3 regions of the Streptomyces sp. NPDC096323 genome follow, and region 2 is predicted to be linked to each of the others. Evidence: riboswitches for the same ligand, from Rfam matches in the RefSeq annotation. Region 2 holds a riboswitch; each other region holds the start of a gene.

Region 1 (9,345 bases), on a different contig from region 2:
TTCGCGTTGACCCAGTCGACGATCGCGACCGTCGTCGCGCCCGGGGTGAAGATCTCCGCGACACCCTGCTCCTTCAGCGGCGCGATGTCCGCCTCCGGAATGATCCCGCCGCCGAAGACCTTGATGTCCGCCGCCTCGCGCTCCTTCAACAGCTCGATCACCTTCGCGAAGAGCGTGTTGTGCGCACCGGAGAGGATCGAGAGGCCGATGGCGTCGGCGTCCTCCTGGATCGCGGTGTCGACGATCTGCTCAGGTGTCTGGTGGAGGCCCGTGTAGATGACCTCCATACCGGCGTCGCGCAGCGCTCGCGCGATCACCTTGGCCCCGCGGTCATGGCCGTCGAGGCCCGGCTTGGCCACCACGACACGGATCGGACCGGTCACACCCATCACTGCCTCCACATGCGTCTCCCGTGCCTGAAGGCCCGGGGATGTGAACGAACGTTATCGACAGCATCCCGCACGCCGCAGTTTCGCGGTGGACGGGGAGGGGGAAATCACACGTGGGACATGTTCACCGGGCGCCGTCCCCGCAGCACACGGCAGCCATGCCGTGCGGGACCGGCCGCCAGGGGAGCCGCGACGAGGTCGCCGCGTCACCGCGCCGTCAGCCGCACGGCACGGTGACACGGCTCGCCATCTGCCCGTCCGCCGGTCACCGCAGGCGATCCGGAGGTCACGGGCAGGCAGCGGGTCCCGGGACGGCGACCGGCCGGGCCCGGACCTCCGACACGGCGCCCCACGAGGGCATACGGGGCAGCGAGCCGCTTCTCCCCCGGGTGCCGGAGCAGGAGGTCGACCGTGAAGACCCTGCCTTTTCTTCCCCTACTGCTGCGCCGGCTGTGTGCGGGCACATGGCTGCCGTCCACCCGGATACCGTCCCCCCGGCTGTCCGCGGCCCTGCTCAGGGCCACCGCCCTAGAGCTGGTGGTCCTCGCCGGGCACACGCTCCTGTACCCGACCGGCATCACCGGTGAGCGGCCCCCCGCGGGCGGTGCGGAACCGGGAAGGGCGATGGCCGGCACGCCAGGAGGACAGACAGCCCCCACGCCCGCTCCCGCAGGGACGACGGCGCTGCCCGCCGACCACCCGGAGCGGCCGCCGGTCGTGCTCCTGCACGGCTTCATCGACAACCGGTCCGTCTTCGTCCTGCTGCGCCGTTCGCTGGCCCGGTACGGCTGGCACCACCTGGAGTCGCTCAACTACTCCCCGCTGACCTGCGACATCCGCACGGCCGCTGAACTGCTCGACCGGCACATCGAGGAGATCTGCGCCCGCACCGGCCATCGCGAGGTCGACATCGTCGGGCACAGCCTCGGCGGCCTGATAGCGCGCTACTACGTCCAGCGGCTGGGCGGCGACCGACGGGTCCGCACGCTCGTCACCCTCGGCACACCGCACGGCGGCACCTCCGTCGCCCCACTGGCCGCCGCCCACCCCATCGTGCGCCAGATGCGCAGCGGCTCGGCGCCGATCGAGGAGCTGCGGCTCCCCGCGCCCGGCTGCCGCACCCGGTTCGTCAGCTTCTGGAGCGAGCTGGACCAGGTGATCGTCCCGGTCGAGGCGGCCTGTATCGACCATCCGGATCTGGACGCGGTGAACGTACGCGTCAGCGGCGTCGGGCATCTCGCCCTGCCCGTGCACCCCGCCGTGGCCGCCGGCGTCCGCCAGGCGCTCGACGCGCCCGCGTCCGCCCATGGGTCGGCCGACGCCGCCTCCGTGGCGTGAATCCGCCCTAATCCGACTCAATCCATCTGATTTCGGAAGCCGCACCCCGCCCCGTCAACGTTTCACACCGCCCATAAATAGAACGAATTTCGAACGTAGAGCCAAGGCTGTGTGAGCAGCCCTCCGAAAGGCGGCCGATTGCCCGTTTCCTGAGCACCCGGAGGCCGGCGAAGATTGTCGGCGTCGCATACCGCCGGGTACAGTCGCGGCCACTGCTGTCCCACGGAGCCCCATTGGGCCCGGGACATGCTGGCCCTGCTGCCGAGGCGAGAGAGAAGTTGGTGAACGACCAGCACCCCCACGCCGGGTACGCCGGATATGACGGCCACTCCACGGGCGGCTTCGACACCGACCCGCTCTTCGGCTCCCTCCCCGGCACGTACGAAGGCACGCACGACGGCACGCACGACGGCACGCACGACGGCACGTATGACGCCTCGTACGGCGGCACGTACGAGACCGCGACGGGTTACGCCGCCCCCTACGGCAGCGACCAGGCCGGCCACAGCGGCACGTACGACTCCTCGCAGTGGGACACGGGCGCGCACCCCACGGCCGCGTACGGCCACGCCGCCGCCGACTACACGGCCTACACCGAGCAGCCCCAGCAGAACCAGCAGAACCAGCAGCAGCACCCGTACGACACCGGCTCCCCGTACGACACCGGCGCGACCTGGATCCCGGCGGACGGCGGCTACGGCCCCACGATCCCGGCCCAGCACCCCGCCCCCGACTCCTCCGGCCAGTGGGACACCACCTGGCAGCAGAGCGGCCAGTGGGCCGACGCCGGCACGACGGGTTACGACACCGGTGCCTACGACGCCACCGCCTGGAACACCGGCGCCACGCCCGGGTACGAACAGCAGACCGGGCACACCACTCCGCAGCAGGCTCCTCAGGAAGCACCGTACGAAGCGCCGGCCTCCTTCGACGCCTACGACCTCTACGAGCCGGAGCCGTACAGGACCGCCGAGTTCAGCCTCCCGGAGACGGACCTCGACGCAGAGACGACCGACGGGACCCACGGCACCGGCCCCGAGCCCGAAGACCACGCCCAGGACCACGAAGCCGCAGGAACCGCAGCCGAAGCAGCGCCGCCGGCCACCGGCCACCGCACCGCAGGCCGCCCCGTCACCCGCAGCGGCGGGCGAAGCCGCAGGCGCTCCCCCGCGAAGCGTTCCGCACTCCTCACCGTCGCCGTCCCCTCCGCCTGCGTGATGAGCGTGGCGGGGATCGCCGCAGCCTCCGTCGGCGGAATGGGCGGCGAGGAGAAGAAGGACGAGACCACGACGATGGCGGCCGCCGACCCCGGCACGGTCAAGCCCGTCGCGGCCAACAACAAGTTCGACACCCAGCTGGCCAACCTCAGCGCCGACGCGGAGAACTTCGCCGACCGCGCCAGCCGCACCCAGGAACGCATCGACCTGAAGGAGCGGCAGGCCGCCGAGAAGAAGAGGCGTGCGGCGGAGGCCGCCCGCAAGGAGGCCCTGCGCCCCAAGTTCGTCATGCCGGTCGCCAATCACCAGCTCAGCGCGTACTTCGGCCAGGCCGGCGTCAACTGGATGTCCGTGCACACAGGGATCGACTTCCCCGTCGACTACGGCACCCCTGTGATGGCCGCGACCGACGGCACCGTGCGCACGCAGTTCAACACCGCTTACGGGAACATGGCCATCGTCACCGCGGCCGACGGCACCGAGACCTGGTACTGCCACCTCAGCAGCACCCGGATCCGCTCGGGCTGGGTCAAGGCCGGTGACGTCATCGCGCACTCCGGCGACTCCGGCAACTCGACCGGCCCGCACCTGCACTTCGAGGTGCGGCCCGGCGGCGGCGCGGCCATCGACCCGCTGCCGTGGCTGCGCAGCCACAACGTCAACCCGAACTGACCGGCGCGCGCTCACGACGGCCGGGGCGGAACACCCCGGCCGGCCCGCGCCCCAGCGCTCGCGTGCCCCCGCGCCCCCGCGTCAGATCTTCTCGACCGGCGCGTATCGCAGCAGCAGCTTCTTCGGCCGCTCGTCGCCGAAGTCGACCGTGGCCTTCGCCTGGTCCCCGATGCCCTCGACCGCCGTCACCGTGCCCAGACCGAACTGGTCGTGGGTCACCCGGTCGCCGGCCACCAGCGTGATCGTCGGCTTGTCCGAGGTCCGCCGCGTCGCGAAGCCCGAGGGGCCGGAGCGTGCGCGGGACGCGGAGAGCGACGAGGTGATGCCCGATGTCGGGCCCGCCGCGGCCGCCATCGGGCCCTTGCGCTTCCACTCCAGGTGCTGGTCCGGGATCTCCTCCAGGAACCGCGACGGCGGGTTGTACGCGGGCTGGCCCCACGCGCTGCGCATCGCCGCCCGGGTGAGATAGAGCCGCTCGCGGGCACGCGTGATGCCGACGTACGCCAGCCGGCGCTCCTCCTCCAGCTCCTTGACCTGGCCCAGCGCCCGCATGTGCGGGAAGACGCCGTCCTCCATGCCGGTCAGGAAGACCACCGGGAACTCGAGGCCCTTCGCGGTGTGCAGCGTCATCAGCGTGACGACGCCGGAGCCGTCCTCGTCCTCGTCGGGGATCTGGTCGGCGTCGGCGACGAGCGCGACCTTCTCCAGGAATTCGGCGAGGGTGCCCGCGCCTTCGTCCTCCGCCCGCTCCTGCTCGAACTCGAGGGCGACGGAGGCGAGTTCCTGGAGGTTCTCGATGCGGGTCTCGTCCTGCGGGTCGGTGGACGCCTGGAGTTCGGCGAGATAGCCGGTCCGCTCCATGACGGCCTCCACGACGACCGCCGGTCCGGCGCCGGACTCCACGATCGTGCGAAGCTCCTCCATCAGCGTGTTGAACCGCTTGACGGCGTTGGCCGAGCGGGCCGCCATGCCGTACGCCTCGTCGACGCGGCGCAGCGCCTGCGGGAAGGAGATCTTCTCGCGCATCGACAGCGCGTCGATCATCGCCTCGGCGCGGTCGCCGATGCCGCGCTTGGGCACGTTCAGGATGCGCCGGAGCGGGACGGTGTCCTCGGGGTTGGAGAGGACCCGGAGGTAGGCCAGGACGTCCCTGACCTCCTTGCGCTCGTAGAAGCGCACGCCGCCGACCACCTTGTAGGGCAGACCGACGCGGATGAAGATCTCCTCGAAGACACGGGACTGGGCGTTCGTGCGGTAGAAGACGGCGACGTCGCCCGCCTTCGCGTCCCCGGCGTCCGTGAGCCGGTCGATCTCGTCGGCGACGAACTGCGCCTCGTCGTGCTCGGTGTCCGCGACGTAGCCCGTGATCCGGGCGCCGCTGCCGGCGTTGGTCCAGAGGTTCTTCGGGCGGCGGCTCTCGTTGCGCTCGATCACCGCGTTGGCCGCGGACAGGATCGTCTGCGTGGAGCGGTAGTTCTGCTCCAGCATGATCGTCGTGGCGTCGGGGTAGTCCTCCTCGAACTGGAGGATGTTGCGGATGGTCGCGCCGCGGAAGGCGTAGATCGACTGGTCCGCGTCACCCACGACGCACAGTTCGGCGGGGGCGTTCTCGGGACCGGCCGGGCCGACCAGTTCCCGTACGAGCGTGTACTGGGCGTGGTTGGTGTCCTGGTACTCGTCGACGAGGACATGACGGAAGCGGCGGCGGTAGTGCTCCGCGACGTCGGGGAACGCCTGGAGCAGGTGGACCGTCGTCATGATGATGTCGTCGAAGTCCAGGGCGTTGGCCTCGCGCAGCCGGGACTGGTACAGCGCGTAGGCCTGGGCGAGGGTCTTCTCGAAGCCGTCCGTCGCCTGGCCGGCGAAGGTCTCCTCGTCGATCAGTTCGTTCTTCAGGTTCGAGACCTTCGCCGTGAACGACTTCGGCGGGAAACGCTTCGGGTCGAGATCGAGATCGCGGCAGACCAGGGCCATCAGCCGCTTGGAGTCGGCGGCGTCATAGATCGAGAACGAGGAGGTGAAGCCGAGCCGCTTCGACTCACGGCGCAGGATCCGTACGCACGCGCTGTGGAAGGTCATGACCCACATGGCGTTGGCCCGGGGCCCGACGAGCTGCTCGACGCGCTCCTTCATCTCGCCGGCGGCCTTGTTGGTGAAGGTGATCGCCAGAATCTGGCCCGGGTGCACCCCGCGCTCGGCCAGCAGGTGGGCGATGCGGTGGGTCAGTACGCGGGTCTTGCCCGAACCGGCGCCGGCGACAATGAGCAGCGGGGACCCGGCGTGCACGACGGCCGCGCGCTGCTCGGTGTTCAGCCCGTCGAGCAGCGCGGCCGCGTCGATGACGGGCCGGTGGGCCCCGTCACGGTAGTACGCGTCGCGGGGCGGCGGGGGCCCGTCGAACACGCCCGCGAAGAGGTCCTCCGGCACCGCTTCGGGTGCGGAGTCCTCGGGGGGCGGCGGGGGCCCTTCCTCCGTGTGCTGGAGGCCGGCCAGGAAACTGTCGTCAAAGAGGCTGCTCATCGCCTCCCGAGTCTAGGGCGCCCCACTGACACTCCGGGGCAGAGTGACGAAGCACGCACCCAGCACCGCGCACACAGAGCGATCGGCGGACCGCACCGCGTCCGGGAATCCCGGTCCCCGCCTGCCCGCGGCACCCCGATCCGCCGAGGTCACGAAAATGTATCGGGCATATCGAACATCAACCTTCACAGCGGCACCATGGGTTGGCTAGCGTGCTCGTTCGGGCGGCCCGTACCCCCAGAGGCGATCCACGCCGAGCGGGCTTCCACGCCGAATCCGGGCTGTCCTTCAGGGGAGTCCGGAACCGGGGACCCACACGCATCACCGGGGTGAATCGGTCCGCAACCCCCACCAGGACCGTAGGGCAGCCTTCCGTTCCGCCCGAACCCGACAGCTAACCCGGTAGGCGGTCCACGGAAGGAGATGCCGGCCTTGGCATCGCATCGCAAACCGCGCACTCCCCTGCGCAGCTCCGGCCCCGCCGTCGGGCTCACGACGGCCGCCCTGGCGTCGGTGACCCTGCTGTCCTCGCAGAGCGCACTGGCCGCTCCGGCTCCCAAGCCCAGCATCGAGGACGTGCAGAAGAAGGTCGACGACCTCTACCGGCAGGCGGGCACCGCGACCCAGCAGTACAACCAGGCGAAGGAGGCGACGGCCGGGCAGCGATCCAAGGTGGACACGCTGCTGGACGACGTCGCCCAGCGCACCGAGAAGCTGAACGAGGCCCGCAGGACGCTGGGCACGTTCGCCGCCGCCCAGTACCGCGGCGGCACCCTCGCCCCGACCGCCACGTTCTTCCTGGCCGACGACCCGCAGTCGTTCTTCGACCAGACGCACCTCATGGACCGGATGACCGAGCGCCAGCAGCGCGCCGTGTCGGACTTCCGTACGCAGCAGGCGAAGGCGTCCAAGCAGCGGGCCGAGGCCGTGGCGAGCCTGGAGACGCTCACCGAGTCGCAGGCGACGCTGCGCACCAGCAAGCAGAACGTCCAGACGAAGCTGTCCGAGGCCCGCGGCCTGCTGTCGAAGCTGACCGCCGAGGAGAAGGCGCGGCTGGCCGAGCTGGAGCGCAAGAAGGAGGCGGAGGCCAAGCGCAAGGCGGCGGAACTGGCGAAGAAGCAGGCCGCCGCGAAGGCCGAGGCCCAGCGCGAGGCCGCGGCGGCCGAGGCGGCCGCCGAGGAGGCCGGCAGCGGCACGGGAACGGACACCGGGACAGGCACGGACTCGGGCACGGGCGCGGACGCCGACGCCTCGACCAAGGCGGACAAGGTCATGGCGTTCGCCGAGGCGCAGCTCGGCAAGCCGTACGTCTGGGGGGCGACCGGCCCGGCCTCGTACGACTGCTCGGGGCTCACCCAGGCGGCCTGGAAGGCGGCCGGCGTCGACATTCCGCGGACCACCTGGGACCAGGTGAACGTGGGCACCCGGATCGCCACGGCGGATCTGCAGCCGGGGGACCTGGTCTTCTTCTACGACGACATCAGCCACGTCGGCATCTACAAGGGCGACGGCATGATGATCCACGCGCCGAAGCCGGGGGCGAACGTGCGCGAGGAGTCGATCTACTACATGCCGATCTACGGGAGCGTGCGTCCCGCCTAGAAACGGCCCGCGGCAGGGGCGCCGGAGCCTGCCCTGCGGGGTTCGCGTGCCGGGTACCAAACGGCCGGCGGCAGGGGCGCCGGAGCCTGCCCTGCGGGGTTCGCGTGCCGGGTACCGTGCGGAAGGTGCCCGGCACCGGACGGGCAGCGCACACAGGACGAGCACCCTGCAGGAGTGAACGACCGTGAAGATCTTGGAGAGCGTCCGGGACCTGGCCACCCTCGGCACCTTCGGCCAGGCCAGGCTGTTCTCGGCGGCCTGCGCCGAGCGCACCGCGGGGGTGCTCCTGCGGTACCTCGCCGACGAGAGCCGCCCGGCGGACCAGGACACCTGTGTGGCCGCCCTGGAGCTTCTGTGGGAGATCACGCCGCCGGACGAGGACGTGGCCGCCGCCATGCACCGCCGGCTGAGCGTGCTTCCCGAACTCGCCCCGGAGCTCCGCCCGGACGGCCTCACGGCGGCGGCGGTGCTCGCGCTCAGGGCCTTGTTCGCCGGGGTGGCGATGCTCATCGACCAGGGCCCGGACGGCGCGGCCGGCCCCTCCGAGTCGGCGCGGGCGCTCGCCCGGGCACTGGACACGGGGGACGGCGCGACGGCCGCCGAGGAGGACGTGATCCAGGATCGGGACGTCGAGCGGATCATGGCGTGGAGTCCCGAGGAGCAGACGCTGCACGTCCACGGGCTGCGCGCGTCGGCCGCGGAGACGGGACGCGCGCGGCTGACCGCGGCGGAGGCCCGCTACGGCCTCGGCGACGGGGCGCCCGGCGGGCGGGAGTAGCGCCGTAGGCCTCCGGCCCCGGGAGCCGAGCCCGGCCTGCGCCTCAGGTCCAGAGCGTGGCGATGAAGATGTTCACGATCGTCAGTCCGCCGACCGCCGCGAAGAGGCCCTTGTCCACCTTCTCCTCGTCGCGCTTGACGTAGACGAGCCCGAGGATCACGACGAGGATCAGCAGCTTGATGCCGATCTTGACGTTGTTCACGGGGTGGTCGTCGGCCTGGTCGAGGCCGACCAGGGCGATTCCGGTGACGAGCATGGTCAGCGCGCCGTGCAGCATGGCCGGGACGAACCGTGCCGTGCCCGCCCCCATCGCCTTCATCTGGGTGAGGAAACCGCCCAGCAGGGAGGCGATGCCGATGATGTGCAGGGCGACGAAGACATCGATGAGTACGCGCATGGTTCCGCAGCCTAGCCGCGGCCATATCAGCACTCCGCGGCCAGGTGGTAGTGAGCGACTACTTGACCGTGAGATGTACCAATTGCCTGATTCTGGCGCAATTTTTCCGATCGCCAGGCGACAACGCAACGCCAAATTCACACAATAAGCGTCACTACAACTCTTTCCCGTGTCCCGGGTTTAGCGTCCCTATCCAGGTGACCGGCACAGGCCGATCCGTTCCCGGGCGGCGTTCCCCGGTCACCCCGCCGAGGTTCCGGCGCCGGGCCGCTCCCCCTGTTGGCGGCCCGCCTCCGGGCCGGGCGGGCCCGTCGGTAGTCCCCGGCGGGCTGTCGAGAGGAAGGACGCCCGCCCTCGTGGCAGCGCACCGGAAACCCAAGCAGCGCCGGTACACCGGCTCCGCTGCCCGCACCGCAGCGACGCTGGCCTTCG
Region 2 (9,345 bases):
TCGATCGTGACGACCGTGGGCGCGATCTTGCGCAGTTGCTGGAGGACCTGTGCGTCGGCGAGCTGACCGGCGAGGATCACATCGGGCTTCGCCTGGACGACCTTTTCGATGTCGGGGCCGGTGACCGCACCCACCACGGGGATGCCCTTCGCCTGGCCGGCGAGGTAGCCGGGGGCGCCCTTCTGGCCGCGGCCGGCGGTCAGGCCCACCGGCTTCACGCCCAGCGCGAGAGCCGCGTCCAGGTCCATCTCGCTGAGGACCACCACGCGTTCCGGCGTCGCGGGGACCTTCACCGACGTGCCGGTCGCGTCCGTCACCTGAGTCCCCTTCGGGGCCTTGGAGGCGCCTGCGCCGTCGGAGCCCTCCGATGCCTCGGAGGATCCGCAGGCGGTCAGCGCCAGGGCGCAGACGCCGATCAGCGAGGCCGCCAGAGCGGGGCGGACGAGGCCGCGGGAAGAGAAGGTCGAAAGCGGGGCCATGGCCTGGAGTCTCCGTTGTGTTCGAGTGATGAGGCCGGTACGGGCGGGAATCCCGCCGTACCGAAGAGGACCGGGCAAGGCGATTGACGCCGTTTCAGGGCATGGGGGAGCCCGGGGCTCCCCACCGGCCGCCCGGTGCACTTAGGTTAGGCTAACCATATGTCGATCGTGCAAGTGGGACGGCCCGCAACCGGGTCCCGCCCCACCGGAATCCCGCCACGGGAAGGGCGCGCGCCCCTGTGGGCGGCCACCGGTCTCGTACTCCTGCTGCCCGCCCTCGTCCTGCTGTCCCTGCTCATCGGCACCGGGTCCAGCTCGGTGGGCGGCGCCTGGGACTACCTCACCGGTGACCCCGCCGCCCGCGCGGACGCGCAACTGCGCCTGGCCGTCGTGGACGTACGCCTGCCGCGCACGCTCGCCGCGGTCCTGGTCGGAGCGTGCCTGGGAACGGCCGGATGTCTCCTGCAGGCAGCGACGCGCAACCCCCTGGCCGAGACGGGGCTGCTCGGGGTCAACTCCGGAGCCGCCTTCGCCGTGGTGCTGGGTCTCACCTTCTTCGGGGCTGACTCACCCGCCTCGCTGCTGGTGTGGGCGCTGGCCGGAGGCATGGTCGCGAGCGCCGCCGTCCTCCTGTTCGCCGCTTCGGGGCGCGGCGGCGGATCCCCGCTGCGGCTCGTCCTGGCCGGATCGGCGCTCGGCGCCACCTTCCACGGCCTCACCTCGTACGTCCTGCTGGGCACTCAGTCGACCTTCGACACCTACCGCTACTGGACGATCGGCTCGCTCGCCGGCATCGAGGTCTCCGACCTGCTGCCCCTCCTGCCGCTGATCGCGGTGGGCCTGCTCACCGCGCTCGGCTGCGCCCGCCCGCTGGCGGCGCTCGGCCTCGGGGACGACGGCGCCCGCTCGCTCGGCCACCATCCCGGCCGCATCCGGCTCGTCGTGGCGGGCGCCGTCTCGCTGCTCGCCGGCTGCGCCGTCGCCGTGGCCGGGCCCATCGCCTTCCTGGGACTCTTCGCGCCCTACGCCGCCCGGGCCCTGGCCGGAGCGCGGATGGCCGCCGGTCTCGTCCTGTCCGCCCTGATCGCGGCCGACATCATGATCCTCGCGGACATCCTCGCGCGGATCGTCATCCGGCCCTGGGAGACCCCGGTCAGCGTGCTGCTCGCCTTCGTCGGCGGCCCCCTGCTCGTGTGGATCGCCCGCTCCTCCCGGCTGTCCACGGCGGGAGTCCCGGCATGACGGACGTAACCGAGGCTGCTCCCGGCGGGACTTCCCGCATGACTGACGTGACCCCAACTGTCCATGGCGGCAGTCCCCGCATGACGGACGTGACCCCGCCCGACAGCGTCGTGCTCCGCACCGGAACGCTGTCCTGGCTCCTGCCGAGGCGCAGCGTGCTGGCCGCCGCGCTGCTCCTCCCCCTGCTGGCTCTCCTCATCACCCTGGCGGTGATGGCGAGTTCGTCCGGAATGAGCCTGTCGCAGACCCTCTCCGGACTCCTCGGAACGGGCGACGCGGGCACCGTCATGATCGTGCGCGACTTCCGGCTGCCCCGCATCTTCACCGGTCTGCTGGTCGGCGCCGCACTCGGCATCGCGGGCTGCCTCACCCAGACCCTGGCCGGCAACCGGCTCGCCACACCGGACCTGGTCGGCGTCAACGAGGGCGCCACCGCCGCCGTGGTCGCGGCCGCCGCGGGGTCCGCCACCGGCATGGTCGGCAACTGGTGGCTCGGGCCGATCGGCGCCGTGGCCGCGGCCGTTCTGGTCGTCCTGTGCGCCGGAGGGGCGGGCAGCGCGGGCTACCGGCTGCTGGTCGCCGGGATCGGCGTCTCCACCTTCATCGGCGCGGTGAGCGACCTGATCATGTCGCGCGAGAACGACAACACGGCGGGCGGAGTGTTCCTCTGGGCCGTCGGCAGCCTCAACGGGCGTGACTGGGACGCCGGTGTACCGCTGGGGGGCGTACTGCTGTTCCTCGTCCCCCTCGCGCTGGCGGCCGGGCACCGCCTCCAACTGCTGCGCCTCGGCGACGAGGTGGCCGCCTCCCTCGGCGTCGACCTGGGCCGGGTACGTACCGTCGCGCTCGTCCTCGCCGTGCTGCTGGCCGGCACGGCGGTCGGTGTCGGCGGCCCCATCGCCTTCGTGGCCCTCGCGGCGCCCATCCTCGCCCAGCGGCTGACCGGCCCCACCCGTGTCCCGGTCACCGGCTCGGCGCTGACCGGAGCCGCGCTGATCGCCGCGGCCGACGCGATCGGACGCGTCGCCGCTCCGGTCGAGCTTCCCGTCGGGGTCGTCACCAGCGTCCTCGGCGGCCCCTTCCTCCTGTGGGTACTGCTGCGGCCCGACCCGGCCGCCGGAAAGGCGTGAGCCGCACATGACCGAGCATCCGACCGGCACGAAGGCGGGCCTCGAAGTATCCGGCCTGCACGCCGGATACCCGGGCCGTCCCGTCGTCGAGGACGTCTCCCTCTCCGTCCCCGCCGGACAGGTCGTCGCGATCGTCGGTCCCAACGGCTGCGGGAAGTCGACCCTGCTGCGGACCGTCGCCCGCCTCCACCGGCCCGCGTCCGGCACGGTCCTGATCGGCGGGACGGACATCTGGGAGACCGGCCGGCGCCGGGCCGCCCACCATGTCGCCCTGCTGCCGCAGTCGCCGCGGGCCCCCGAGGCGGTCACCGTGGCCGGCCTCGTGCGCTACGGCCGCAGCCCGCATCAGGGGCTGCTGCGCCAGTGGTCGCGCGAGGACGAGCAGGCGGTACGCGACGCGCTCGAGGCCACCGGCACGACAGCCCTGGCCGCCGAGCGCGTCGACCGGCTGTCCGGCGGCCAGCGCCAGCGCTGCTGGCTCGCGATGGTCCTGGCCCAGCAGACCCCGGTAGTCCTGCTCGACGAACCGACCAGCGCCCTCGACCTCGGGCACGCCGTCGAGGTCCTGGAACTCGTCCGCGAGGTCGCGGCTGCCGGCCGCACCGTCGTCATGGTCCAGCACGACCTCGCCGCCGCGGCCCGATACGCCGACCTGCTCGTCGCCATGAAGGGCGGCCGGGTCATCGCCCGGGGCGCCCCCCGCGAGACGGTCGACCAGGCCCTGGTGAAGGAGCTGTACGCGATCGATGCCGACGTGCTCGCCGCCCCGGGTGACGGATCACCCGTCGTGGTGCCCCGCAGCCGGGCCCACGCGGCCGTGCAACCGACACCGGCTGCGTAATGTCCTGATTGACCGTTTGCTCCGGAAGATCGGGAATGCCCAATGGGGGCCGTGTTTCCGCAGGTCATAGCTGCTGAGTAGCTGACAAATCGCCCCTTTCGGACACAGTGGCCAGCGTCACGTTTCCCGCCCCCGACGCAGAACCGGAAGCGCGGGTTCCCAGTCGCGCCAAGAAAGTTGGCCCGCTCCGGTGTGACCGGCGTCGCACATTTCCTTTGATTGATCTTGCGCGGCAATTGTGATCAGTAATTCCGGGCTTGTTATGCCCTGCCTTTCTCGCTTACGGTCACGGTCAATCCGGACGGAACGCCGAATCCTGCCGCCGTCCGGTAACCCGACCACTCACGTACGGCAGGAGCGGGGGACCCAGGTTTGCCGCCGTTCCGGAATCCGGAGCGGCTAGGGGTGAAGTCGCCATGTGCGGCCGGACATCTCCAGTCCGAACCCGACAGCTCACCTCGCAGGCGGCGGAGAGGAAAAGCGCCATGCCCATCAAGGGTCAGCACCGTCGTTCCAAGTCCACCTCCCTGGCCCGCGGTTTCATCGCCGTGAGCGCTGGTGGAGCCGTTCTCGCGCTCCCCCTGATCGCCGCCGGATCGGCCTCCGCCGCGCCGGCCACGTCGGTCGCCGCCGAAAAGGCCGTAGCCCCGACTTCCGTCGCCGGCAAGGAAATTGCCGTGCAGAAGGCGGAGTCCACCACCTATTCCGTGATCTCCGGCGATTCGCTTTCCAAGATCGCCCGCGGGCATTCCCTCAGCGGCGGCTGGGAGCGGCTGTACAAGGACAACCGCAGCGTGGTCGGCGGCAACCCGGACCTGATTCACCCCGGCCTGAAGCTGACCATTGGCGCCAAGTCCGCAGCCGCCGCCCCCAAGGCCGCGACCAAGAGCGAATTCAAGGCCGAGACCACGTCCGGCAGCGCCTCCCAGCCGTCGGCCGACCGTGCCGAGAGCGCCGACCGCGCCGACCGTTCCGAGCGGACGGCGGCGCCCGTCGCCGAGCAGACCGCCGCGACGACCCCGGCGGAGACCGCCCCCGCGCAGACCGCGACGGCGTACACCGACGACCTCGACGGCTGGATCAAGGAGTCCCTCGCCGTCATGGCCGAGCACGGCATCCCCGGCAGCTACGACGGCATCTACCGCAACGTCATCCGCGAGTCCTCGGGCAACCCGCAGATCGTCAACAACTGGGACTCGAACGCCGCCGCCGGCATCCCGTCCAAGGGCCTGCTCCAGGTCATCCAGCCCACGTTCGACGCGTACCACGTGCCCGGCACCTCGCTGGACATCCTGGACCCGGTCGCCAACATCACCGCCGCGTGCAACTACGCCGCCGACAAGTACGGCTCGATCGACAACGTCTTCGGGGCCTACTGATCCCACCGCGGTCCCGCCTCACGCGGAGCCGTAGAGCAGGGGTGGAAGGGAGCTGAACGGCTCCCTTCCACCCCTTTTGCCATGCCGTACAACCTTTGTGCCACGGTGCCGGTCAAACAGGGCGCCAGGAGGGTAACGGGCTCTTCCCGGCGTCCCCTCCTCTCGCCCGGTCGCCTTTGATCCGAGGAGCCGCTCGTGCGCACCTACCGTTCGGCCGCCGTCGCCGCGGCCTCGTTCCTCCTGATCGCGGGGGCAGCCATCGCCGCGCCCTCCGCCTACGCCGGCACCCCCGGCGGAACGCACGCGAACGACCGCAACACCGATTTCAACGGCGACGGTTACGAGGACGTGCTCACCGGCGCCCCCGGCGGAACCGTCGGCGGCAAGAAAGGCGCGGGCTACGTGACCGTGCAGTACGGCGGGCCGGCGGGCATCGGCACCAGCCGGGGCGCCGTGCTCAGCCAGAACACCACCGGGGTGCCGGGCGCCGCCGAGGCGGGCGACGGCTTCGGCCGCGCCCTGGCCTCCGGCGACCTCGACGGGGACGGGTACGACGACGCGGTCGTCGGCATCCCGGGCGAGAACCTCGAACCGGTGACCGACGCGGGCGGGGTCGTCGTCCTGTGGGGCTCGGCGAAGGGGCTCTCCGGCGCGGTCAGCGACTGGCTGCAGGCGGAGGAGCCCGTCGCCGGCGCCAGGTTCGGCGGCGCGCTCGCCGCGGCGCACTTCAGCCCCGACATCCCCGGCGACCAGCTGGCCGTGACCGACCGCACCGACCTCAGCCTCTACCAGTACGACGCGGCGGCCCGGCGGAAGGCCGCGTCGCCGGCGCCCGACTCGCGCAGCAGCCTCATCCCCGGCACTCCGGGGCGGGAGATCGTGCCCCGGGCGATGACGACCGGCGACTACGACGGCAACGGTCTCGCCGACCTCGTCATCTCCGGCGTCACCATCGGCGAGGAACCGGGACACGGCTGGTCCGCGGTCTTCCTCGGCGAGGTCCAGGGACTCCGCTACGACCACGACCTGCGCGGCGGCCCCGCCGTCGCCTCCGGCGACATCAACAAGGACGGTTACGACGACCTCGTCACCGGGGAGCCCAGCAGCCCCGACGACGGCGGCGAGTCGACGACCGGCGGTGTCGTCGGTGTCTACTACGGCAGCCAGGGAGACGGACCCGTCGGCGCCGAAGGTTCCGGCACCCCGCCCGTGTGGTGGACGCAGGACACTGCGGGCGTCCCCGGAACGGCGGAGGCCGGCGACGGATGGGGCGCCGACCTCTCCGTCGCGGACACCAACGGGGACGGATTCGCGGACGTGGCAGTCGGCGCCCCCGGCGAGGACATCGGCACGGTCGCCGACGCGGGAGCCGTATGGGTCCTGCGGGGTGCGGCCGACGGGCTCACCGCCAACCGCGCCGCGTCCTGGGACCAGAACTCGGTGAACGTGCCGGGCGTGCCCGAGAAGGGTGACCGCTGGGGCGGCCAGGTGCGGCTGACCGATCCCAACAAGGACGGGCGTTTCGGTCTGCTGTCCGCCGCGCCCGGTGAGGACGCCGGCGACGGTGTGGTCTGGGTGTTCTCGGCCGGCTCGGGCGGTGTGACGGCCGCCGGCTCGTGGACCTTCAACGCCGCACCCTTCGGCGGGGCGAAGGCGGGCGCCGGATACGGAACCGCCATCGACGAGTAAGGGCGTCGGCAGAACGGGCCGGGGCGGCCGCGGGACCCGCCCCGGCCCGCTCCGAACCCGGTGCGCGATGGCACTATGAACCTTTCCTCCCGCGCGCTACCCTCCGCCGCATGATTTCCACGGTGGTCTGGGGTACCGGCAATGTCGGCCGCGCGGCCATCCGCGCGGTCGAAGCCCATCCGGCCCTGAAACTCGCGCACGTACTCGTCCACGACCCCGCCAAGGCGGGCCGCGACGCGGGCGCTCTCGCCGGTCTGGACCGCGATCTGGGCGTCGCGGCGACCGACGACATCGACGCGGTGCTGGCCACCGCCCCCCGTGCGGTCGTGTACGCGGCCTCCGGAGACATTCGCCCCGACGAGGCACTGGCCGACATCACCAGGGCGGTGGCCGGCGGCGCCGTCGTCGTCACCCCGGCGCTGTACGCGCTCTACGACCAGCGGGGCGCCCCGCCCGAACTGCGCGAACCGGTGCTCGCCGCCGTCGCCGGCGGTGGCGGCTCGCTCTTCGTCTCCGGCGTCGACCCCGGCTGGGGCAACGACGTACTGCCCCTGCTGATCAGCGGACTCGGCACCACGGTCGACGCGATCCGCTGCCAGGAGATCTTCGACTACTCCACGTACGACCAGCCCGACTCGGTCCGCCACCTGATCGGCATGGGCCACCCCATGGAGTACGAGCCCCTCATGCTCGCGGACTCCGTCCCGACCATGGTGTGGGGCGGCCAGATACGGCTGATGGCGCGGGCCCTGGGCGTGGAACTCGACGACATCCGCGAGACCATGGCCCGGCGGCCGCTCGAGGAGACCGTCACCACCAGGACGATGGGCGACTTCGAGGCCGGCACCCAGGGCGCGGTCCGCTTCGAGGTCCAGGGCATCGTCGAGGGCGAACCCCGCATCGTCATCGAGCACATCACCCGCATCCACCCGTCGTGCGCCCCGGACTGGCCGTCGCCGCCCGACGGCGCCGGCGCCCACCGGATGATCATCGAAGGGCGCCCGCGCATCGAGGTCACCGTCGAGGCCACCGACGAGGGGGAGAACCGCTCGGCGGGCGGCAACGCCACCGCCGTCGGCCGGCTGGTGAACGCCATCGACTGGCTGGTGGACGCCGAACCCGGTCTCTATGACGCCCTCGACATCCCCCTGCGTCCCGCAGCCGGCCGACTGGGAAGGAAGCAGCCGTGATCATCGACATCCCCGAGGGCCAGGAGCCGATCGGCTACGTGTGGGGCGACATGGTCCCCGGCATCGGCATGGCCGCCGCGAACTTCTCCCTCTCCGTGTACGAGCACACGACGCTCGGACTCCGCGAGTTCGAGGCCGCCCGGCTGCGCATCGCGCAGATCAACGGCTGCCTCTTCTGCCTGGACTGGCGCACCGAACGCGACGGCCACAAGGTCGAGGAGGAGTTCGCCGGTGCGGTGAGCGAGTGGCGCACCACGGAGTCGTTCGACGACCGGACCCGGCTGGCGGCCGAGTACGCCGAGCGGTACGCCCTGGACCACCACGGCCTGGACGACGCGTTCTGGGCCCGGATGACCGCGCACTACAGCCAGCACGAGATCGTCGAGCTGAGCATGAGCATCGGCTCCTGGCTGGCGTTCGGGCGGCTCAACCATGTGCTGGGCCTGGACGCCGTCTGCGTTCTGCCGGGGCACTGAACTGGCCGCCGGACGGGCCCGGTTGGTACCCGTGTCCGGTAGGAGGCCTGCCCGTCGTCTCCTACCGGAAGGTCCGCCCCCGCGGATCCGCTGTCACAGGTCGGTGGCGATGATCTTCTCGATGTTCCGTTCGGCGAGTGCCGTGATGGTGACGAACGGATTGACGCTGGTGTTGCCGGGGATCAGCGATCCGTCGATGACGTACAGACCCGTATAGCCATGCAGACGGCCGTAGTTGTCGGTGGCCCGGTCGAGCACCGCGCCGCCGAGCGGGTGGTAGGTGAGGTGGTCGCCCCAGATCTTGTACACCCCGAAGAGGTCGGTCCGGTAGATGGTCCCCTCCTTGGCGTTGATCTTGTCGAAGATCGTTTTCGCCATGTCGATGGAGGGCTGCTTCCAGGCGGTCTGCCAGTCCAGATCGACCTTGCCCGTGGCGGCGTTCCAGGAGAACCGGGCGCGGTGCGGGTTCTTCGTGATCGACAGGTAGAACGAGGCGAAGGTCTCGATCCCGGTCGGCAGCGGTGCGACCTCGGCGAACGCGCCCCCCGCGGCCCAGTTGTCGATGCCGCCGCAGGGGATGCTCGACTGGAGGGCGCCGGTCGCGTCCCACACGTGATTGGCGCGGCCGCACATGACGTTGCCGTTGTCGCCCCAGCCCTTGCCGATCTCGTCGTTCAGTCCGGACAGCGCGCCCGTGGCCTTCAGCCGGGTGAGCAGCTTGCTGGTGCCGACACTGCCCGCGGCGAAGAACACCTTGTCCGCGGTGACCGTCTTGGTGGTCGCGACGCTCCCGTCCGTGCGCAGTGCGTCGATGACGACGGTGTAGCCGCCACCGGCCGCGGGGGCGACCGACGTCACCTGGTGCAGCGGTGAGACGGTGATGTTGCCCGTCGCCGCGGCCTGGGCGAGGTAGGTCTTC
Region 3 (9,345 bases), on a different contig from region 2:
GGCGGACCGTGATGCCGTAGCGGGCCAGGAGCTCGCGCGCCTCGTCGTGTTCCAGTGGCCGGCCGCGCGGATCGGGGTCCGGGCCGAGCAGGGTCTCGATGAGGGCGGCCGCGGCCGGCTCGTCGATGGTGTCGTCGAGGAACTCGGGCACCTTCCCCGGTACGGCGGTCTCGCGTCGCCACTGGGCGTACCGCACGGCCTCCGCGAGCGCCCGGACGGCGCGTTCGGCGGCGGGGTAGGCGGGGATCCGGCCGAGGGGGCGGGGTGCTACGGGGGCATCTCCGGCAGCGTTCTCGGGGGCTGCCTCGGTGGCGGCGGCAGTACGGGCAGTGGTGGCGGGGGGTGCCGGTACCGCGAGGGCGGGCGGCGGCGGCGCCGGACGCTGTTGCGCCACCGTGCTGGTCGCGGCGGCCAGCGCCTCCGCGAGGCCGCCCATCTCCACATGGACCACGGCCACCGGCTTGGCGGGGCCGGACGCGGCCGCCGCGTGCAGGGCCGTGGCCAGGACCTCCCCGTCCCCCGACTCCGCCTCGCCGTTCTCCCCCACCCACGGGATCGCCGTCACGACGACCGCGTCGCAGCCGCCGTCGGCCAGCGCCTCGGCCAGCGCTTCCCGGAAGTCCTGAGGGGTGGCGGCCGTGGTGAGGTCGATGGGCGGGCGCGGTCGCAGCCCCTCCGCCAGGCAGGCGTCGTACGTGAGCAGCCCGAGCGACTCCGAGTTGCCGAGGATCGCGACGCGCCCGCCCGCGGGAAGCGGCTGGTCGGCCAGGAGCAGTCCCGCGTCGACCATCTCCGTCACCGTGTCGACGCGGATCACGCCCGCCTGCCGCATCAGCGCGGACACCGTCGCGTCGGGGATCCGGCTGACGGGGACCGCGTGACCGGGGGGTGTGGAGCCGCTGTGCCGGGCACCCTTCACCACGACCACCGGCTTCACGGCCGCGGTCCGCCGGGCGAGCCGGGTGAACTTGCGGGGGTTGCCGAGCGACTCCAGGTACAGCAGGGCGACGTCGGTGTCCGGGTCCTCGAACCAGTACTGCAGGAAGTCGTTGCCGGAGATGTCGGCGCGGTTGCCGGCCGAGATGAAGGTGGAGAGCCCCGCGCCTCGCCGGTAGAGCCCGGAGAGCAGGGCGATGCCGATCGCGCCGGACTGGGTGAACAGGCCGATGCGCCCGGGGGCGGGCCGCTCGGGCGCGAGGGAGGCGTTGAGCCGGACCGCCTCGGAGTTGTTGATGATGCCGAAGGCGTTCGGGCCGATGATCCGCATGCCGTACGCGCGCGCCTGGCGCACCAGTTCGCGCTGGCGCTCGCGGCCCTCGGCGCCCCACTCGGCGTACCCGGCGGACAGGACGACGAGTCCCTGGACGCCGTGTTCTCCGCAGTCCGCGACGGCCTCGGGCACCCGCTCCGCCGGGACGGCGACGACGGCGAGGTCGACGGATTCACCGATCTCGCCGAGGGAGCGATGGGCGGGCACGCCGTCGATCGTGGCCTGGTCGGCGGCGAAGGCGCGGTTCACGGCATAGGCGCGGCCGGTGAAGCCGGCGCCCAGGAGGTTGCGCAGGACGGTGCGGCCGACGCCGCCGGGGGTGCGGCCCGCGCCGATGACGGCGACGGAGCCCGGGGCGAGCAGCCGCTGCACGGAGCGGGCCTCGGCGCGCTGTTCCCGGGCGCGCTGGACGGCCAGCGACTCGGCGGTCGGTTCGAGGTCCAGGGTGAGGTGGACGGCGCCGTCCTCGAAGCTGCGCTGCTGGGTGTAACCGGCGTCCCGGAACACCTTGATCATCTTGTTGTTGGCGGGCAGCACCTCGGCCGCGAAGCGGCGGATGCCGCGCTCGCGGGCGACGGCCGCGATGTGCTCGAGCAGGGTCGAGGCCACGCCCCGGCCCTGGTGCGCGTCCTGGACGAGGAAGGCGACCTCGGCCTCGTCGGCCGGGGCCGTGGCGGGCCTGCCCTGCGCGTTGATCCGGTCGTAGCGGACGGTGGCGATGAACTCGCCGCCCACCGTGACGGCCAGCCCCACCCGGTCGACGTAGTCGTGATGGGTGAAGCGGTGGACGTCCTTGGCGGAGAGCCGGGGGTAGGGGGCGAAGAAGCGGTAGTACTTCGACTCGTCGGAGACCTGCTCGTAGAAGCTGACCAGCCGTTCGGCATCGTCCGTGGTGATGGGCCTGATGCGCGCGGTGCCGCCGTCGCGGAGCACCACGTCCGCCTCCCAGTGATCGGGGTAGGCGTGATGCGGACTCTGCTCCGGAGAGGGCTGCATGGCCAAAGCGTACGGCTCCGCCAGCGGTCGCGTGGGTGCCGGGGCGGGGGCAGTGTGAGGGTTGCCGGGCGACGGTGCGGCGTGGTGGGAAGGGGGCGGCGGGTCGGCCGGAGCATCGCGCACTGCATGAGAGACTGGTCTAGACAACCATTGATTCGTGAAGGGCAGAACCATGGCTGAGCGCCGCGTCAACGTCGGTTGGGCCGAGGGCCTGCACGCCCGCCCCGCTTCCATCTTCGTCCGTGCCGCCACGGCTTCCGGCGTCCCCGTCACCATCGCCAAGGCCGACGGCAACCCGGTGAACGCGGCCTCCATGCTCGCCGTGCTCGGTCTCGGCGCGCAGGGCGGCGAGGAGATCGTGCTCGCCTCCGACGCGGACAACGCCGAAGCCGCCCTGGACCGCCTGTCCAAGCTGGTCGCCGAGGGGCTCGACGAGCTTCCGGAGACCGTCTGATCCCGTCGGGTCACGCACTGCGGGAATTCCCGCGCGAGAGCCGCGGCACCCTTGACGGGGAGCCGCGGCTTTTTCGTACGGACACATGCGCTCGCGTCACCGCACGGCTCCGCCATCAATGAATTCGGGCAGCGAAAAGAAAGCCCTGCGGAATGCCTATTCTTTGTATACGGCGCAATTGTTAATGCCGGCCGCTCGGGGTGTTTACGACATGTTGCGAAGTCCTCACCCGGGCGGCGTCCGGCCGGCCGGGGCGGCGCAGCCGGTACGCGGCGGTGGCCCGCTCGGCGTGCTGGGCGGTCAGCGCCCTCGCCCTCTCCGCGTCGCCGCGCGCCACGGCGTCCACGATCGCTCCATGCTCGGCCCAGGAATCGGCCGGACGGGCCGGCTGCTCGATCGTGTACATCCAGGCGGTCTTGTGCCGGAGCTGGGTGAGCAGCGCGATCAGACCGGGACTGCCGGAGGCCTGCGCGAGGGTTTCGTGGAACCAGCCACCCAGGGAGCGCAGGTCCTCGCCCTCGCCCCGGCGGGCGCGCTCCTGACCGAGCCTCACCAGGCCGCGCAACACCTTGAGGTGCGCGTCCGTGCGGCGGTGGGCGGCGCGGGCCGCGCCGAGCGGCTCCAGCAGCGTCCGGACCTCCAGGAGGTCGGCGGCCTCCTGCTCGGTGGGCTCGGCGACGCAGGCTCCGGCGTGCCTGCGGGTGACCACGAATCCCTCGGATTCCAGGGTGCGCAGCGCCTCCCGTACCGGGACGCGGGAGACCCCGTACCGGCGTGCGAGCACCTCCTCGGTGAGTCGGCTGCCGCGTTCGTAGACACCCTGGACGATGTCCTCACGGATTGCCGTGCATACCGAATGCGCCGGAATGCGCATGTCCGAACCTCCGCCTTAATCCCCGCGAAACGCGGCCGATCGACGCCTGCCCTGCGACTCTATTGCAATGCGGTCGCATTTCCGACGGCGGGTGGAAATTCATGAATATCTTTTGGTCTCCGGCCACCCGGGCACACCGGTGCGTGCAGCCCTCCGGTACGCGGAGACGGCGAAGACCCCGGCGTGATGCCGGGGTCTTCGAGTCTTCGGAACGGCTGTCCGGGGATCGGCTGTTCCGGGTGGGTCAGGAGGGTCAGACGAAGACGCCGTGGGCGCGCAGGTAGGCGACCGGGTCCATGTCGGAGCCGTACGAGGGTGTGGTGCGGGCCTCGAAGTGGAGGTGCGGGCCGGTCGAGTTGCCGGTGGAGCCGGAGAGGCCGATCTGCTGTCCGGCGCCGACGCTCTGGCCGACGGACACGCCGATCGACGAGAGGTGGCCGTACTGGGTGTACGTGCCGTCCGTCATCCGCAGCACGATGTTGTTGCCGTATGCCCCGCCCCAGCCGGCCTCGACGACCGTGCCCGAGCCGACGGCGACGACGGAGCTCCCGGACGCGGCGTGGAAGTCGATGCCGGAGTGGCTTCCGGAGGACCAGAGCGAGCCGCTGGACTTGTAGCCGGTGGTCACGTACGAACCGGCGACGGGAAGCTGGAAGGCGCCGAGCCGGGCGCGTTCGGCGGAGCGCGCGGCGCGGGCGGCGCGCTCACGGGCCTCCTCGGCGCGGGCGACGGCCTTCGCCCTCGCGGCGGCCTTCGCGGCGGCCTTGGCTTTGGCGTCGGCCTTCGCCTTCGCGGCGGCCTTCGCCTTCTTGGCCTCGGCCTCGGCCTTCTTCTCGGCGACGTCGGCCTGGTGCTGCTGCGCGTCCGCCTGCGCCTCGATCCGGTCGGCGAGCACGTTCTCGATGGCGATGACCTGGGTGAGGCCGGTCTCGCCGGCGGCGGGGGTCTCGGTGTCCGCGGCGAGGGCCGGCGAGGCAAGTCCGCCGATGACGCCGGTGGTGGCCAGGGTCGCGATGCCGATGGCCTTCGCGCCGCTGCGCGTCAGACGGCCCGGGGCACGGTGCTTCCCGGAGGCACGGGTGAACGCCATGAAGTGGCTGGTCCTTTCCTTCCTTCTCGCCTACCGGGTTAGCTGACGGGTTCGGAGCAGGAAGGTCTCCTACGGATCCACCCGCCTCGTACGAGGCGCGGGCATCCGATTCACCCCAGGGACTGCGTGGGTCCCCGGCTCCCCGGGCTCGCGCCTGACGGGGACTCGGCGATGACTGCCCGGTACGTCGCGGATGCGGCATACGAGTGACGGACAGCGGAGCCGACGCTAGGCGGGGGCGCTTGCCCGCACCAAACGGACAGGCCGTTTTGTCGTGTATCCCACAGGGCAGACAGGCAACCTCTCCCGCAAAGCGGGCAAAAGGGAAGACCCCGACGGAGTCCGCTCCGTCGGGGTCTTCCTTTTGCCCCGGTATCAGGGGAAGTGGCCGCGGCCGTCAGTTCAGCCGTCAGCCGGTAACGACCGACACCTCACCGATGCCGAGGGCCCTGACGGGCTCCGCGATCTGCGAGGCGTCGCCGACCAGGACCGTGACCAGCCGGTCGCCCGGGAAGGCGTTGACCACGGCCGCGGTCGCCTCGACCGTGCCGGTCTCCGCGAGGCGCGCGTACAGCTGTGCCTGGTAGTCGTCCGGGAGGTGCTGCTCGACCTGGTCGGCGAGGGTGCCCGCGACGGAGGCAGCCGTCTCGAACTTCAGCGGGGCGACGCCGACGAGGTTCTGCACGGCCGTCTCGCGTTCGGCGTCCGTCAGCCCTTCGGCGGCCAGGGTCCGCAGGACCTTCCACAGGTCCTCCAGGGCCGGGCCGGTGGACTCCGTGTCCACGGAACCGCTGATGGCGAGCATCGCGGCACCCGTCGCCCCGGACGCGGAGCCCGGGGCCGAGGAGCGCAGGACCTGGGCGAAGGCCCGTACGCCGTAGGTGTAGCCCTTCTCCTCGCGCAGCACCCGGTCGAGCCGGGAGGTGAGCGTGCCGCCCAGGCAGTACGTGCCGAGCACCTGGGCCGGCCAGACGCTGTCGTGCCGGTCCGCGCCGATCCGGCCGATCAGCAGCTGCGTCTGCACAGCGCCGGGGCGGTCCACGATCACCACGCGGCCCGTGTCGTCGGCGGTGATCGGCGGGACGGGCCAGGGCTCGGCGGTGTTGCCCGACCAGTCCCCGAGGGTGTCGGCGAGCAGCGCGTCCAGGTCGATGCCCGTGAGGTCCCCGACGACCACGGCGGTCGCGGTCGACGGACGGACGTGCGCGTCGTAGAAGGCGCGCACGGCCGCGGAGTCGATCCGGGCCACGGTCTCCTCGGTGCCCTGGCGGGGGCGCGACATACGGGCCGTAGCCGGGAAGAGTTCCTTGGAGAGCTGCTTGGCGGCACGGCGGGCCGGGTTGGCCTGCTCGTGCGGGATCTCGTCCAGCCGGTTGCCCACCAGCCGCTCGATCTCGCTGTCGGTGAAGGCGGGAGCCCGCAGCGCCTCGGCGACCAGGCCGAGCGCCTTGGCCAGCCGCGAGGCCGGAACCTCCAGGGAGACCCGGACGCCAGGGTGGTCGGCGTGGGCGTGCAGGGTGGCACCGCAGCGTTCCAGCTCGGCGGCGAACTCCTCGGCGCTCTGCTTGTCGGTGCCCTCGGACAGCGCTCGGGACATGATCGTGGCGACCCCGTCCAGGCCCTCGGGCTCGGCGTCCAGAGGGGCGTCGAGGAAGATCTCGACGGCGACGACCTGCTGGCCGGGGCGGTGGCAGCGCAGCACCGTGAGGCCGTTGGGCAGGGAGCCGCGCTCGGGCGCGGGGAAGGCCCATGGCCTGGCCACGCCGGGGGCGGGCTGCGGGTGGTACTCCATCGGAACTCCAGTCGCGGCAGCGTCGGTCACTTGTCCGCTCCTTCGTGCGCGTCGGTGTCGGTGGCGGCGTCCGCCTCTTCGGCGGCCTCGGCGGGCGCGAGCGGCTCGTAGACCAGCACGGCCCGGTTGTCGGGCCGCAGCTGGGCCCTGGCGGCCGCCTTGACCTCCTCCGCGGTCACGTCGAGCACCCGGTGCACGGCTGTCAGGGCGAGCTGCGGGTCACCGAACAGCACGGCGAACCTGCACAGTTCATCGGCGCGGCCCGCGACCGTACCGAGGCGGTCCAGCCACTCGCGCTCCAACTGGGCCTGGGCACGCTCCATTTCTTCGGGCGTGGGGCCTTCCTCGGCGAACCGGGCCAGCTCCTCGTCGACCGCGGTCTCGATCTGCGCCACCTCGACGCCGCCGGACGTCTTGACGTCCAGCCAGCCGAGCGAGGGCGCGCCCGCGAGCCGCAGCAGCCCGAATCCGGCCGCGACGGCCGTCCGGTCGCGGCGGACCAGGCGGTTGTGCAGCCGGGACGACTCGCCGCCGCCCAGCACGGTCAGTGCGAGGTCGGCCGCGTCGCACTCGCGCGTGCCGTCGTGCGGCAGCCGGTAGGCGGCCATCAGCGCACGCGCCGGCACCTCCTCGCGGACCTCCTCGCGCAGCTGGCTGCCGATGATCCCGGGGAGCGTGCCGTCGCGCGGCGGCTGCTTGCCGTCGTGCGAGGGGATGCTGCCGAAGTACTTCTCGATCCAGGCGAGCGTCCGCTCGGGGTCGATGTCGCCGACGACGGAGAGCACCGCGTTGTTGGGCGCGTAGTACGTACGGAAGAAGGTCCGCGCGTCCTCCAGTGTCGCCGCGTCCAGGTCGGCCATCGAGCCGATCGGGGTGTGGTGGTACGGGTGGCCCTCCGGGTAGGCGAGGGCCGTCAGCTTCTCGAACGCGGTGCCGTACGGCACGTTGTCGTAGCGCTGGCGGCGCTCGTTCTTGACGACGTCACGCTGGTTCTCCATGGACTCGTCGTCGAGCGCGGCGAGCAGCGAGCCCATCCGGTCGGCCTCGAGCCACAGGGCCAGCTCCAGCTGGTGCGTCGGCATCGTCTCGAAGTAGTTGGTCCGCTCGAAGCTGGTGGTCCCGTTGAGGGAGCCCCCGGCGCCCTGCACCAGTTCGAAGTGGCCGTTCCCCTTGACCTGGCCGGAGCCCTGGAACATCAGGTGCTCGAAGAGGTGAGCCAGGCCGGTGCGTCCCTTGACCTCGTGGCGCGAACCGACGTCGTACCAGAGGCACACCGCGGCGACCGGGGTCAGATGGTCCTCCGAGAGCACCACGCGCAGGCCGTTGGCCAGACGGTGCTCGGTCGCTGTCAAGCCGCCGGAGCCGGCCTCGGCTGTGGCCGTGTGACCCATGGGCATGTACGTCCCTTCGATCGCGATACTGGATGCTGGTTTCGAGAAGTTGATGCGAGACCTGCCACTGTAAGCAAGCGCACCGGCACCTGGCGAAGTTCCCGTGTCGCGAAAGTTCGCGGGAAAGAGGGTCCCGGGCACCTCGGGACGGGGTGCGGAACGCCCTTTGGGACGGGTCGAGGTCCGGGTTGTCAGTGGGGCGGTCCACAATGGTGCGCGTCAGAACCTGAGGTTGCCCGAACAGAATCCGTGAAGGAGTCGCAGCAGCGATGGCCCGCCGCAGCACGAAGACCCCGCCGCCGGTCGACTTCGAGGAGAACATCCTCGACATCGACGTCGTCGACGAAATGCAGGGCTCCTTCCTCGAGTACGCGTACTCGGTGATCTACTCACGGGCCCTGCCGGACGCCCGTGACGGCATGAAGCCGGTGCACCGCCGCATCGTGTACCAGATGAACGAGATGGGCCTGCGCCCGGACCGCGGCTTCGTCAAGTGCGCCCGCGTGGTCGGCGAGGTCATGGGCAAGCTGCACCCGCACGGCGACGCGTCGATCTACGACGCGCTGGTGCGGATGGCCCAGCCGTTCTCCATGCGGCTCCCCCTCGTCGACGGACACGGGAACTTCGGCTCGCTCGGCAACGACGACCCGCCGGCCGCCATGCGGTACACCGAATGCCGGATGGCCGACGCGACGTCACTGATGACGGAGTCGATCGACGAGGACACCGTCGCCTTCCAGTCGAACTACGACGGCCAGGAGCAGGAGCCGGTCGTCCTTCCGGCCGCCTATCCGAACCTCCTGGTCAACGGGGCGACCGGGATCGCCGTCGGCATGGCCACCAACATGCCCCCGCACAACCTGGGCGAGGTCATCGCGGCCGCCCGGCACCTCATCAAGCATCCGGGCGCGGACCTGGAGACCCTGATGCGGTTCGTGCCCGGTCCCGACCTGCCGACCGGCGGGCGGATCGTGGGGCTCGGCGGCATCAAGGACGCGTACGCGGGCGGTCGCGGCTCGTTCAAGATCCGCGCCACCGTGGCCGTGGAGAACGTCACACCGCGCCGCAAGGGCGTGGTCGTCACCGAACTCCCCTTCACCGTCGGCCCGGAGAAGGTGATCGCCAAGATCAAGGACCTGGTCTCGGCGAAGAAGCTCCAGGGCATCGCCGACGTCAAGGACCTCACCGACCGCTCGCACGGTCTGCGCCTGGTCATCGAGATCAAGAACGGCTTCGTCCCCGAGGCCGTGCTGGAGCAGCTCTACAAGCTGACGCCGATGGAGGAGTCCTTCGGCATCAACAACGTGGCGCTGGTCGACGGACAGCCGCTCACGCTCGGCCTCAAGGAGCTGCTGGAGGTCTACCTCGACCACCGCTTCGACGTGGTGCGCCGGCGCAGCGAGTTCCGGCGGACCAAGCGCCGCAACCGGCTGCACCTGGTCGAGGGCCTCCTGATCGCCCTGATCGACATCGACGAG

The links. A riboswitch is a leader RNA that binds a small molecule or an ion and turns the genes downstream of it on or off. The one in region 2 is predicted to bind cyclic di-AMP.
Positions count from the first base shown of each region.
Region 1: another riboswitch for cyclic di-AMP. It lies ahead of ABTX18_RS15865 (C40 family peptidase); the one in region 2 lies ahead of ABTX18_RS33085 (LysM peptidoglycan-binding domain-containing protein).
Region 3: another riboswitch for cyclic di-AMP. It lies ahead of ABTX18_RS30320 (M23 family metallopeptidase); the one in region 2 lies ahead of ABTX18_RS33085 (LysM peptidoglycan-binding domain-containing protein).

Region 1 covers NZ_JBEOSI010000005.1:227,843-237,187, forward strand. The annotation lists gene icmB (coenzyme B12-dependent isobutyryl CoA mutase small subunit) at 1-389, opposite strand, end outside; gene ABTX18_RS15850 (esterase/lipase family protein) at 801-1,727, shown strand; gene ABTX18_RS15855 (peptidoglycan DD-metalloendopeptidase family protein) at 2,009-3,616, shown strand; gene pcrA (DNA helicase PcrA) at 3,698-6,136, opposite strand; cyclic di-AMP (ydaO/yuaA leader) riboswitch at 6,395-6,561, shown strand; gene ABTX18_RS15865 (C40 family peptidase) at 6,560-7,738, shown strand; gene ABTX18_RS15870 (hypothetical protein) at 7,923-8,516, shown strand; gene ABTX18_RS15875 (hypothetical protein) at 8,560-8,913, opposite strand; gene ABTX18_RS15880 (C40 family peptidase) at 9,270-9,345, shown strand, end outside.
Region 2 covers NZ_JBEOSI010000015.1:77,227-86,571, reverse strand. The annotation lists gene ABTX18_RS33105 (ABC transporter substrate-binding protein) at 1-479, opposite strand, end outside; gene ABTX18_RS33100 (FecCD family ABC transporter permease) at 639-1,721, shown strand; gene ABTX18_RS33095 (FecCD family ABC transporter permease) at 1,802-2,851, shown strand; gene ABTX18_RS33090 (ABC transporter ATP-binding protein) at 2,859-3,692, shown strand; cyclic di-AMP (ydaO/yuaA leader) riboswitch at 3,990-4,174, shown strand; gene ABTX18_RS33085 (LysM peptidoglycan-binding domain-containing protein) at 4,178-5,071, shown strand; gene ABTX18_RS33080 (FG-GAP repeat protein) at 5,267-6,760, shown strand; gene ABTX18_RS33075 (NAD(P)H-dependent amine dehydrogenase family protein) at 6,871-7,950, shown strand; gene ABTX18_RS33070 (carboxymuconolactone decarboxylase family protein) at 7,947-8,426, shown strand; gene ABTX18_RS33065 (GMC oxidoreductase) at 8,520-9,345, opposite strand, start outside.
Region 3 covers NZ_JBEOSI010000012.1:147,070-156,414, forward strand. The annotation lists gene ABTX18_RS30305 (bifunctional acetate--CoA ligase family protein/GNAT family N-acetyltransferase) at 1-2,266, opposite strand, end outside; gene ABTX18_RS30310 (HPr family phosphocarrier protein) at 2,439-2,720, shown strand; gene ABTX18_RS30315 (GntR family transcriptional regulator) at 2,902-3,594, opposite strand; gene ABTX18_RS30320 (M23 family metallopeptidase) at 3,848-4,684, opposite strand; cyclic di-AMP (ydaO/yuaA leader) riboswitch at 4,698-4,865, opposite strand; gene ABTX18_RS30325 (M16 family metallopeptidase) at 5,094-6,476, opposite strand; gene ABTX18_RS30330 (M16 family metallopeptidase) at 6,503-7,873, opposite strand; gene ABTX18_RS30335 (DNA gyrase/topoisomerase IV subunit A) at 8,137-9,345, shown strand, end outside.